One region of the Bacillus arachidis genome, then DNA from elsewhere that is predicted to be linked to it. Evidence: predicted binding sites of a transcription regulator. Region 1 holds the regulator's gene; each other region holds the start of a gene.
The links. Region 1 encodes NrdR, which represses ribonucleotide reductase genes. Its sites were predicted from a motif close to AACACNATATATNGTGTT; they were not measured.
Positions count from the first base shown of each region.

Region 1 (4,217 bases):
TATAAATAAACACTCGTTTCTTTATATAGCTTTTCCGTTCTCTTTATCAGTTGTTGATATACGTGCGCAGCATCATTTTTTTCTTCGAAACAGATTTCAATCACTCTTGTCCCCCCCTTTTATCCCGCTTACAGAGTTGCTTTCTCTCAAGCCCCATAAGAGTTCAGTTCGTGTAAGTTGGGCTCTATGTCGAAATAACTTCTCCATACTGATGAAAGCTTCATCCTATAATCCTTGCTAATTTTATATATATTAAGGGAGTAGAAAAAAAATGATACAAGCTCGTATGAATTTTCAAACGTATAGATAAATAAAAAGAGCAAGCATTATGCTCGCTCTTTACGTATGACGACGATTTTTCCCGCCAACCGGAACCGGCTTCGCTAAATATTTAATGCGCTCCATAATCCGTGCCGCCTTCATTTCTTCTGCTTCTCCGCGCTGTGTATACGTTAAATGATGTTCTAACTGTTTAAAATCAAAATTAGACGTAAAGAACGTTGGTAAGTTTTCAAGCATACGGAATTGTAAAATGGCACCAAGTACATCATCACGAACAAAGCTTGACATCGCTTCTGCTCCAATATCATCTAACATTAATACCGGCACATATTTTACTGCGTCAATTTTTTCGCTAATCGTATTATTTTGCAGCGAACTTTTTATTTCACGTAAAAATTCAGGCAAATATACAATCATTGAACTGACTTTCCTCTGAGCCAACTCATTAGCAATTGCTCCCAAAACAAATGTTTTCCCAACACCAAACGGTCCATAGAAGTACAATGCCTGTACTTTCTTCCCTGGCTCATACTCACTTAAAAATTCATTCGCGGCACGAATTGCTTCAAAGCGATTTCCATCAGATAAATCGAGAGAAGACATAGACGCCTGCAATATATCCTTAGGCATATATACACTTTGAATGAGCTTCTCTTGTTTCTTCCTCTCATCATAGGCCACTTTTCTTACGCAGCGATCATATTGAATGTCAATCATCTTACCTTGAATAATCAATTTCGGTTCATACCCTTGAATCATATTTTTACATGATTCTAAGTTCGGGCAATCTGCGCATCCAACGCTTTGTCCAATGTATTCATATAGCTTCACAAGACTTCGCTCTATCATGGAAGTCGTGACTTCACCTTTATGCTCTTCTACAAACTCTTTTATACGCGGATGAGCCATAACTTCTGCTTTTAACACTTCATATCTATTTTTAAAATTTTCATTTTGCATTAACTTTGCAAATGAATTTTGAATATGCTCCATTCTTTCACCTCAAAGAGCGTTCATTCTCCTCTATTAATCACGCTTATATTTTTTTAACTCTTCTTCCAATCTCTTTCTTTCTTCTTCTAACTTGCTCGGTTTTTCCGTCACATTTGCAAGATCTTTAGACTGTTCTTTTGGTTGTTCTTTTGGTTGTTCCTTCGCTTGTTCTTTCAGCCAATCTGGCACCATTTCTTTCCGTACTGTTTTTTTCGATGTACGGCCCTTCTTCTTCGTCTCAGCCCACTCTTGATATTGGCGATTCTCTTCTTTCGCCAATGCCATTGCTTCTGATACGGTACCGACCTTTTTTCGTGCCCAATGTCCTGCGATTTTCTCAACATATGTTTTGGAGAGCTTCATATCTGAACGCAGCATTACATAATAAATCAGTACATTGACAACACCTGGTGTTAATTTTTGATTCATCATTACTTCTTCTACAATTTGCAAATCTGCTTTTGTCGCTTCTGCACCGCCTGAGATTTCTTTTAACAATTGTTTTGGTGGAATCTCTTCCAGCTGTTTAATGAGCATCTCTTCTTGTGTAGACGGCTCTTTCTCTTTCATCGTACGTGAAGAATGAGGCTGCACTCGTTCACTTAACACTGGAAGCGCTTGACCATTTTCGAATTGATACCAATCACGCGCTCCTTTGCGAAGCCTTTCCATATCAATCGTTTGCAGTTCTGTCATTGCTCCAAGCACAATGTTTTGCATCGATAGCACATCCACACCATACACATAGGAAAGTGTAACCACACATTCCCGTACTTGATCCGTAATCGCTTTTCGCGGCACAAGAGTCGATAACCCTTCCACAAATAAAGAAAAATCAAAGAAATCGTTCCAAAGATTAGGAGCCGTTCCTTTCGCATTGCCAGGCATAACTGCGTTACTCGGAATTCGAAGTTCCTCTTGTGCATGTTCAAATTGACCTGGATTAAAAGACCCAAATACATCATTAAAGGAATGCGTAACATTTTCATAAGAAGTAAAATCAAACTCTTCTTCTAAGAAATATTGCTTAACTTGATTATATTTTGCACGACTCAATCGATTATACAAAAAGATGCTCAGGACAATATCATCAAAAAATTGTTTTGGTGATAACGGCGACTGAAGCTCGTATATAAACATTCGAATATCTTTTTCTTTTTTTATATATACGTTTAAAAGCCCAATCGCTTCTAATTTCACCCGTTCTTCATACACTTCTGGAAGCTGCATTTGCATCGTTACCATAAGAGAGTGATGTGTATTCTCTTTTCCAAATACACGATCCTGCTCTAACTCTCCCCACATCGTCATGTATAGGCTAAAAGCCTTGCTACCTACTAATGGTTGATATAACATCGTTAATACCTTGCGATCGTAACTATGCAGCAACCCTTTTGCACTTACTTTATAACGATCAATTGGCAATAGCTCCATCCATGACTGTTTTTCCATCCTTGCAATTCCTTTCTTTCGCCCATTCTACGTATATAACTCCTTAGTGAAAAAGAGCTAATAGCTTACGCTTCTAGCTCTTTCCCCCACTATTTGTAGGCTCCAAGTTCCACTTTATTCTCGTTCTTTTTGCAGTATATCTTTTAATTCTTCAATAAATACATTTAAATCTTTAAATTGACGATATACAGAAGCAAATCGTACATAAGCAACATCATCAATATCTCGAAGTGCTTCCATGACGATTTCGCCGATCATATCGCTTTTCACTTCTGATATTCCTAAATTTCGAAGTTCACGCTCTACATTTTGCGTTACTTCTTCTAATTGTTTTAATGATACAGGTCTTTTTTCACACGCTTTAATTAATCCACGCAAAATCTTTTCTTTATTAAACTCTTCTCTTGTTCCCTCTTTTTTTACAACAATAAGAGGTGGTTCTTCTACTCGTTCAAATGTCGTAAATCGATTTAAACAACTTTCACACTCTCTTCTTCTTCGAATGGAGCGCCCCTCATCTACCGGACGTGAATCCAATACTCTTGTACCATTATGAAAACAGGATGGACAACGCAACTCATTCACTCCCTTGCAATTTAATCTTTATTTTTCTTACTTTACTTACACGTGAAAATATATACAACATTATATAACCTATTTATCTATGCTTACCACTTTAACTCCACACTTACCCTACTTTCATGGGTAGTAATACCCCCAACTCAAAATCCATTAAAAACAACATAATTAGACAGGAGATTCGTTTCCTCATAAAAATTTAATTGGTGTGGTTCTCTTACTAACAGAAATTCCACCTTATATAAACTAAAAAAAGAGGTGCATTATACACCTCTTTACATTTTAAATCAATTATGTTTTTTTTTAAAGAGCTTTTGTTTCTCTATGCTTAATTTCGAAGCTACCTGTGCCTCGAGGAAGCTCGATGCTCTCTCGCGTTTTCGCATTTAAACCTTCTGCAATATACTCTGCAGCAACATTTGGATCAATACGATCCCCACAAGTATAAACATCAATACTTGCATAACCGTGCTCTGGAAAGCTATGAATTGTTAAGTGTGATTCCGAAATGATTACCACTCCACTTACACCCTGCGGTGCAAATTTATGAAAAGCAACCTCACGTACTTCAGCACCTGCTCTTAGTGCTGCATCCACAAATAATTGTTCAATAAACGGCATATCATTAAGCTTGTCAAAATCGCAATCCCAAAGTTCAGCGATTACGTGACGGCCCATCGTGTCCATAGTATCCATTCTACAGTTCCCCCTTGTAAATTTAATCTAACTGTTCGAATTGAAAACTAATTTGCAATTTGGCTTGCTCCACTACCACGGGGGAAAGTTAGTCCAGAGAGGTCCTAACCCTTTAAGTAGTGACTACGTACCTCAGCTCTTAAGTTTACGAGTGTTAGTATACTTTGTTTATTTTCATTTTGCAACAACAGTTTTTTCGTTTTTTTGTCATATTC
Region 1 covers NZ_CP127376.1:4,056,839-4,061,055, forward strand. Annotated here, with positions in the region: gene ytxC (putative sporulation protein YtxC) at 1-104, opposite strand, end outside; gene dnaI (primosomal protein DnaI) at 340-1,275, opposite strand; gene QRY57_RS22510 (replication initiation and membrane attachment family protein) at 1,309-2,727, opposite strand; gene nrdR (transcriptional regulator NrdR) at 2,842-3,303, opposite strand; gene speD (adenosylmethionine decarboxylase) at 3,610-3,993, opposite strand.

Region 2 (4,217 bases), 920 kb from region 1:
TCTCCATTTACCGATACCGTACGTGAAAGACGATTCACATCGATTCCAGCCATAGAGAGTGTATTCTCTTCGGCAATCCCTACTGCCCCATCAGCACGCTTTAATAAAGTTTTCGCCCTAGCTACTAGTACTTTGGGGCTAAAAGGCTTTGTTACATATTCATCAGCCCCAAGTTCAAAACCTAACAATGTGTCATCTTCGTCAGAACGTGCTGTAAGCATAATAATTGGGACCGCCGACTCTTTTCGAATACGACGACACACAGACCAGCCATCTATCTCTGGCAACATGATATCTAGCATAATTAAATCAATTGTATGTTCCGCAAATAATTCTAACGCTTGTTTTCCGTCTTCAGCTTCTATTACTTCAAAACCTTCATTGCGAAAATAATCACTAACAATTTCTCGTAATCTTCTTTCATCTTCAACAAGCAATACCGTTTTGTTCATCTAACCTATCCCGCCTTTTCACTCTTTCAATCGAATAATACGTTGATTGGAGCTTCCGCGAAATGGAAGTGTCAAGTCTCTCTTTTCAATTTCAAACCTTCCATCGACAAGAACATCCCCATAATGTAACAACTCTATCATATCATTATTTTGAGAACTCTGTATCTCTTCTAATGTATAACCTGTGTAAATCCATAAGTTTTTTTTCAAAGCCTTCACCGCTTTTGCTACCTTCTTCACTTCAGCAGCTTGAAAAAATGGATCTCCACCTGAAAATGTTACATCAGTAAGCACATTTTTGGCAATCTCTTTTACAATTTCTTCTACGGTCATTTCAGTACCATTACAAATATTCCATGACTTAGGATTATGACATCCTAAACAACGATGCGGACAGCCCGCAAAAAATATGACTGTCCGCAATCCTTCTCCATCTACTACACTATCATGAATAATATTCATTACTCTCATTTATGTTTCACCCGATCTGCTTCTTCACTGCGCTTTGCACTATTCCATTTGGACATATCTCCTACAAGATATCCTGTTATACGGCGAATTCTTTCTATTTCATTCTCATCCTCGGTTCCACAACTTGGACATTCATTTTTGATGACACCATGATAGCCACAGCATTTACAACGATCCACAGGGTGATTTATGGATCCATATCCGACCCCATACTCTGCCATCGCCTGTACGATTTGTTTCAATGCCTTTTGGTTATGAACCGCTGCTCCATCTAATTCAATATACGTGATATGTCCACCATTACAAAGTGTGTGAAACGGTCCTTCTAAACGTATTTTATCAATTGCTTGAATGTTATAATAAACCGGAATATGGAATGAATTTGTATAATAATTATGATTTGTCACACCACTAATGGTTCCAAATTCCTCTCGATCTTTTTTAACAAACTTTCCTGATAACCCTTCTGCAGGTGTTGCAATTAAGGAGAAATTCAACTGATGTTCTTTCGTGGCTTGATCCATCTTCTGTCTCATTAATACCACAATTTCATTTCCAAGATTCCATGATTCTGTATCTTCCCCATGATGTTTTCCTGTTAAAGCAACTAAACATTCTGCAAGACCGATAAAACCAATACTTAACGTTCCTTGTTTTAAAATTTCAGCAACAGAATCTTCAGGGTGTAGCTTTTCTCCGCCTCTCCATATTCCTTGTGAATATAAAAAGTGAAAATCTCTTGCCTTCTTCGTACATTGATAAGCAAACCGTTCGAGTAGTTGATGAATACCAAGATCTATATAATAATTTAAAGCTTCAAAAAACGCTTCTTGTGAACCGCTAATTAATGCTAATTTCACCAAATTAATAGATGTAAAAGATAAATTCCCTCTACCAATCGCAGTCTCTTCTCCATGAATATTAGACATAACACGAGTTCGACACCCCATATAACATACTTCACTTTCTGGACGACCATCATAATGCACTGCATTAAATGGTGCATCTAAAAATGAAAAGTTCGGGAATAAGCGTTCTGCTGTCGTTTCTAATGCCAATTCAAATAAATCATAGTTCGGATCATTCTCTTCAAAATTGACACCTTTTTTTAGTTTAAAAATTTGAATAGGGAAAATAGGTGTTTCACCTTTTCCTAAGCCAGCTTTTGTCGCCCGTAATAATTGTCTAACTAACAACCGCCCTTCTTTTGATATATCTGTTCCATAGTTAATTGAAATAAACGGAACTTGCCCACCGCCCCGGCTATGCATGCTATTTGAATTATGAATAAAAGCTTCACACGCTTGATACGTATCATTCTCTGTTTCTTTCCACGCAAACTCTTCTACTTGCTCTTTTGTTAACGGATACGCCCCTAATCTTTTCTTATTTCTTTCAAATGTTTTTCTCACATATGGTGCTAAATCCATATCAAACATGGCAAAGGATTGACCACCATGCTGCATGTTTTGATTGGCTTGAAGAATAATCGAAGAAAGTGCCAACGCACTTTTAATATCTTGTGGTTGCCTCATATGTCCATGCCCTGTATGAAATCCGTTTTCAAGCAGTTGTGCTAAAGGAATTTGCGAACACGTTGTCGTACCTGTCGCATAAAAATCCATATCATGTGGATATAATATATTTTGATTGATTGCTTTTTTTACTTGTTCAGAAAGCAAATGTTCCACTGCATAATATTTTGCACTCTCAGATGCAAATGTTCCCATCATTCCCATAGGGGATCGTCCATCAACATTTGCATTTTCTTGCATTAAATCCTGTTCATTCCCGTGGACAATTGTTTCAAACATCTTCACTAATTCTTCTCCACGCTCACTTTGTTTCATCATTTCTAAAACCTCCAACTACATCTTGTTCATTCACTAACAAAATGATACAACATATAGTCTTGATCAATCTGTGAGAAATGTAACATTCCTGTGAAAGTTTTTTTAAGAAACTTTGAATTTTTCATTTACAAAAAAGAAATGTGCTCTTTACAAATGTATGGTACAATATACGGGAAAAACTCTTTTTACCCTTTATCAACACATTTGAATAAAGGAGACTGAACTTATGCTTATATATCTTTTATTTATCGTTGCGTATTTACTTGGCTCGATTCCATTTGCACTTGTTGTTGGAAAAATTGGTTACGGAATCGATATTCGCGAGCATGGTAGCGGTAATTTAGGAGGAACGAATACATTTCGGACACTAGGGAAAAAAGCAGGCTTTATCGTTACAATTGCTGATATTTTAAAGGGAACGTTAGCGACAGCTCTGCCGTTAATTTTCGCCTTAGATATCCATCCCCTTTGGTTTGGATTGGCTGCAGTTCTTGGACATGTATACCCAATCTTTGCAAAATTCCGCGGAGGAAAAGCAGTTGCAACTTCTGCTGGCGTACTCTTATGTTATGCGCCAGTCATCTTTGCGATATTAGCCGTTATCTTTTTCACCCTTCTATTTACAACGAGATACGTATCACTTTCTTCTATGGTAACAGCTATTGTTGCTGTTATCGCATCAATTGTTACTGGGGATAAAATCTTTATTGTTGCAATGTGTTTATTAGCTGGTATGGTTATTTATAGACACCGTGCAAATATTGGACGAATTATAAATAAAACTGAACCGAAAGCAAATTTAACAAAGAAACAAAAGTAAGGTTGCAACCCACATAACGCAAAAAGAAAACGCAAAGCATATTAATAGCGTCTTTTTGCGTTATTTTTTATACTAGAGAAAAAGCAACATAACTTGGAGGAACTATACATGAACCTTTCTGTAACAAATGAAGCAGTAAATTGGTATAAAGATGAATTAAACTTACAATCTGGCGATACAATTCGCTTTTTCGTACAATATGGTGGTTGTAGTACTGTTCAAAAAGGGCTTTCTTTAGGAATCCGTAAAGATGACCCTGCGCATCCTGCTGTTCAAATTCAAGAAGAGGGTATTACTTTCTTTGTTGAAGGTGATGATGAATGGTTCTTTGATGGACACGACCTAGCCGTTACCTTTAATGCTGGGGATGACTTTCCACAATTTAATTATGAAAAATAAAAAAGCGCGTGGCGAAATCCACGCGCTTTTTTATTTTTTCTTAATCTCTTCATACTTCGCATACCACTCAGGATATAATTTCTTAAAGGATACGGGACGAAAACCATCTTTTTTCGCACAAATATTTGTTGTTGTAGCGGTAATACAAAGGTCTCCATCACCATTATAAATTTCATATCCATATGTAACACGAAGTGGACTAACTGAATCAATCCATGTTTT
Region 2 covers NZ_CP127376.1:3,132,410-3,136,626, forward strand. Annotated here, with positions in the region: gene QRY57_RS17655 (response regulator transcription factor) at 1-452, opposite strand, end outside; gene nrdG (anaerobic ribonucleoside-triphosphate reductase activating protein) at 471-923, opposite strand; gene QRY57_RS17665 (anaerobic ribonucleoside triphosphate reductase) at 920-2,776, opposite strand; gene plsY (glycerol-3-phosphate 1-O-acyltransferase PlsY) at 3,003-3,596, shown strand; gene QRY57_RS17675 (HesB/YadR/YfhF family protein) at 3,705-3,995, shown strand; gene QRY57_RS17680 (acyl-CoA thioesterase) at 4,026-4,217, opposite strand, start outside.
Region 2: a site for NrdR is predicted at 2,820-2,837, ahead of QRY57_RS17665 (anaerobic ribonucleoside triphosphate reductase). Genes of this name have one in related genera too.

Region 3 (4,217 bases), 2.2 Mb from region 1:
GAAGTACCATCTAGCTTCTATATTCCGAAATGGGTGAAGTGCAAACCCGCAGTGTGGATATTCATTGGGCGCACAGTATGGATAGTTGGATATTCTAAAGGTGTGGAGTCTTATCGTGAAGCGCAAGAAAGAGCAAGACAAGCAGCTGATACATTAGTTGGATATGCGTTAGTACATGGGCATATCGCACTTGTAGGGCATAGTTATTTTAATGCGATGATTGGGTATGAATTACGTACTAGAGGATGGTCTGGTCCTCCTGTTTTTCATAGGAAGCCATGGAGTTGTACAGAATATACATTTCGTGAAGCGATGAATGGAAATATATTAAGTACCAATTTAACATAAAAGCACACGATTACAATAAAGAATCGTGTGCTTTTTTTAAGAAACGAAAGCTTTTTTATATAATGGCTTCACTAAATGAGCATATGGCTCTCCAACAAGCATAACTGTTTTATCCTCTTGGTAACCAAGTCTTTTATATAAAGAGAAAGCTCGCTCGTTTTCTAAATTTACAAGTAATGCGATTTTCTCATAACCTTTTTCATAGGCATCATTTTCTACTGCTTGAATCAACCTTGAACCTATTCCTCTTCCACTATATGTGCTTGAAACGGACAAAGTGTCAATATAATATTCATCGAGTTCTGCTTCTTTTTCTAGCGTAATCGTTGAATCTTGATGGATTTTTCGTAAGTGTTTTACAATTGGAGTATCTAGTTGCTTGGCATGACTGCCGTGATAGGCTACGATGATTCCAACTGCTTGTCCATTTTGTTCTTCAACGAAACAGTTCTCGTAGCTAAGTCGATTTTCTTTTTTTGAAAACCAAGTTTCAAGCCCTGTCAAGACTTCTGTTTCTGTTCTCCCACCTGTGATTTTTTCAGCAATTTCATGCAGAGCGTTATACAATAAAGAAGATATTGCCTTCGCATCTGTCTTTTTTGCTTTCCGAATCATATTATCCCTCCTAGTTGTCATTCTTATTGTAACATAAAATAAAGTTTCAATCAGTGATTCAATAATTTCTTGAATTTTATAGGATAAGCTTGAATATCGAATGGATTCAGAAAAGGGGAACCGTTATGGTAGTATATGATGTTTGCTGTGAATGTAAGAAATTTAACATTGTCGACTTGTGGAAGATAGGATAAAATATTGCAGAGAGGTGAAATACATGGATAAACAATTAGCAAATACAATTTTAGATCAACTGAAAAATGGAGAGATAGAAGAGTATATTGTAACTAAGGATGTATTTTATACGTTTCGTGAGGTTGTAGTAAATCGAGAGGATTTTAAACATTTCAGTGGGAATGCACAACGCGGCGGGAAAATTATTTATACATATATAGAAACACCGCGTTCTTAATAGAAGGAAAAGGAGAGGGGAATTATGGGAGAGTTTAAACAAGGTATTTTACCGCACTGGGACTATATGTGGAAAGATAGCGCTGGAAACCGGCTTGTAGGAATGGTTATGTTTCCAGAGAAACGGAAACGTACAAAAGAAGTTATAGAGAAATTGAAAGTAGCATATGAGCAAGAAACCAAAATTCGAGCAACTGTGAAACTCCTGCATATGAATCAATATGTGGAGGGAATGGTTGTATATTTTGATGAAGAAGCACCAGTGTTTACAATGCAAGATAAAGACGAGAATTTTCATCATTTATTCATAAAGGATATTTTACGTATTGAACATTGCGAATGAGTGATGCTCTGTTTGCAGTCTTTTTTAAATTCTCATTACACTAACAAATAAATTGGAGTGCCATCATAATTATCCTTTTCATTATAATGATATTTTTTATTGTGTAACAAAAAAGAAAGTATATGTATTTAAATAAATAACTGTTTAATCCACAAGGAGGAGAATTTCTTATTTGTGTGATCTAAATAATGTGTAACCGGTTTCGAGCAGATTACAATTTAAAGTCTGTTCTTTTTTGTGTGATGCTGGAGAAATATATTTCTCCAGCATTTACTGTTTTTTGACAAAACAGATTGATAACATTTTTGTAAATATGGTTAAATTCGTTGACAACTTTTTTGAAAAGCACTTTATTGACATGAGTTTTAGAATGTTGTTTCATAGTCTTTGTATTGAAAAAAACGGCTCGTGATGTCGAAAAGTAAAAGTTAAAAAAAGAAAGAATTTATACATATATCTTGTGTCTTGTTTCGAAACATAATACAATATATAGGGAAAACATGAATCGGCATCAAGATATAAAAGGAAGAAAGGGAGGGTCGGAGATGTTAATTGCATATGATTCTATGACAGGAAACGTGAAGCGTTTCATTCACAAATTAAATATGCCGGCCGTTCAAATTAATGAGGATCTAGTATTAGACGAAGATTTTGTTCTTATTACTTATACAACAGGTTTTGGAAATGTGCCGGAACGTGTTTTAGAATTTTTAGAACGCAATAATGCAAATTTAAAAGGCGTATCTGCAAGTGGCAATCGCAACTGGGGAGATATGTTCGGAGCAAGTGCAGATAAAATCTCAACCAGATACGAAGTACCTATTGTATCAAAATTCGAGTTATCTGGAACAAATAATGATGTAGAATATTTTAAGGAAAGGGTGCGGGAGATTGCGACACATTGAACTGAATAATGAAATCACGCAAATGCAAGACGGTTTCTATCAGCTTCATAAAGATAAAGAAGCATTAGAAGTTTTTATGGAAGAAGCGAGAGCGAATACCGTTCATTTTGATAGCGTGGCAGAGCGAATCGAGTATATGAATGAACATGATTACTATTACAACGTTCTGGACGAGTATAAGTTGGAGGAAGTCGAAGAAGTATACAACGTTGCATACGGTGAGAACTTCAAATTCCAATCTTATATGGCGGCATCTAAGTTTTATAAGGACTATGCGTTAAAAACAAATGATCAAAAACAATACTTAGAAAGCTACGAAGATCGCGTATCAATTGTGTCATTATACTTAGGACGTGGTGATGTTAATAAAGCGAAACAATTTGCAAGCATGATCGTAAAACAAAACTATCAACCAGCGACACCAACCTTTTTAAATGCGGGAAGAAGCAGAAGAGGAGAAATGGTGTCTTGTTTCTTGTTAGAGATGGATGATAGCTTAAATTCGATCGGATTTAATATTAATACAGCGATGCAGTTATCGAAAATTGGCGGAGGAGTAGCTTTAAACTTGTCCAAACTACGCGCACGCGGAGAACAAATTAAAGGTATCGAGAACGCAGCAAGCGGTGTGGTACCAGTTATGAAATTGCTTGAAGATTCGTTTTCGTATGCGAATCAGTTGGGTTAACTTATGGCTCAACTATAAAACCGGGTCAATTGCTGGAACGCCTGAGTATATCGAGGTAGGATACTACGAAGAAATTACGTAGCGCCCCCTAAAAATCCAAGATTGCAGGAAATCAGCAGCCGAGCTCCTAAGTCTATTAGATAGGGAGAAGGTTCAACGACCAAGTGGCTATGTAGGTGACTATATAGCTCGAACCTGGCTTCTCAAACTAAGGTTGTAGGAAAGAGAAGAAGATATGGTCTGAACTCTATAGCGATATAGAGAGGGTAGCAGAAATGACTATCCCCCATATGTTTTAAAGGTATGGAGTAACAATATGCAAAGAAAAGGTGCCGGAGCAGTATATTTAAACATTTTCCATTGGGATATTATTGAATTCCTTGATACAAAAAAAATAAATGCTGACGAGAAGAGCCGTATTCAGTCTCTATCAATCGGTATTATCGTTCCGAGTAAGTTCTTTGAGCTTGCAGAGAAGAATGAACCATTCCATGTTTTTGCGCCATTTACAGTATATAAAGAGTACGGAAAACATTTAGATGATATAGATATCGACGAAATGTACGATGAACTGATGAGCAATCCAAATGTGAAGAAGAAGCCACTTGATATTAGTGCACGTGATATGCTTATTAAGATTGCAATGATTCAGCTTGAGTCTGGTTATCCATACTTAATGTTTAAATCAAATGCGAACAAACAACATCCGTTAAAGGATATTGGAACTGTGAAGATGTCAAACCTTTGTACGGAAATCTTCCAGCTACAAGAAACATCCGAAATTAACGACTACGGTACAGATGACATTATCCGTCGTGATATTAACTGTAACTTAGGATCACTAAATATTGTAAACGTTATGGAAAATAAAGAAATCCGTGAAGCGGTTCATGCAGGAATGGAAGCT
Region 3 covers NZ_CP127376.1:1,373,821-1,378,037, forward strand. Annotated here, with positions in the region: gene QRY57_RS08470 (histidine phosphatase family protein) at 1-348, shown strand, start outside; gene QRY57_RS08475 (GNAT family N-acetyltransferase) at 385-963, opposite strand; gene ykzS (protein YkzS) at 1,181-1,375, shown strand; gene QRY57_RS08485 (hypothetical protein) at 1,400-1,717, shown strand; gene nrdI (class Ib ribonucleoside-diphosphate reductase assembly flavoprotein NrdI) at 2,263-2,622, shown strand; partial or broken gene QRY57_RS08495 (ribonucleotide reductase barrel domain-containing protein) at 2,609-3,307, shown strand; partial or broken gene QRY57_RS08500 (ribonucleoside-diphosphate reductase subunit alpha) at 3,597-4,217, shown strand, end outside.
Region 3: a site for NrdR is predicted at 2,197-2,214, ahead of nrdI (class Ib ribonucleoside-diphosphate reductase assembly flavoprotein NrdI). Genes of this name have one in related genera too.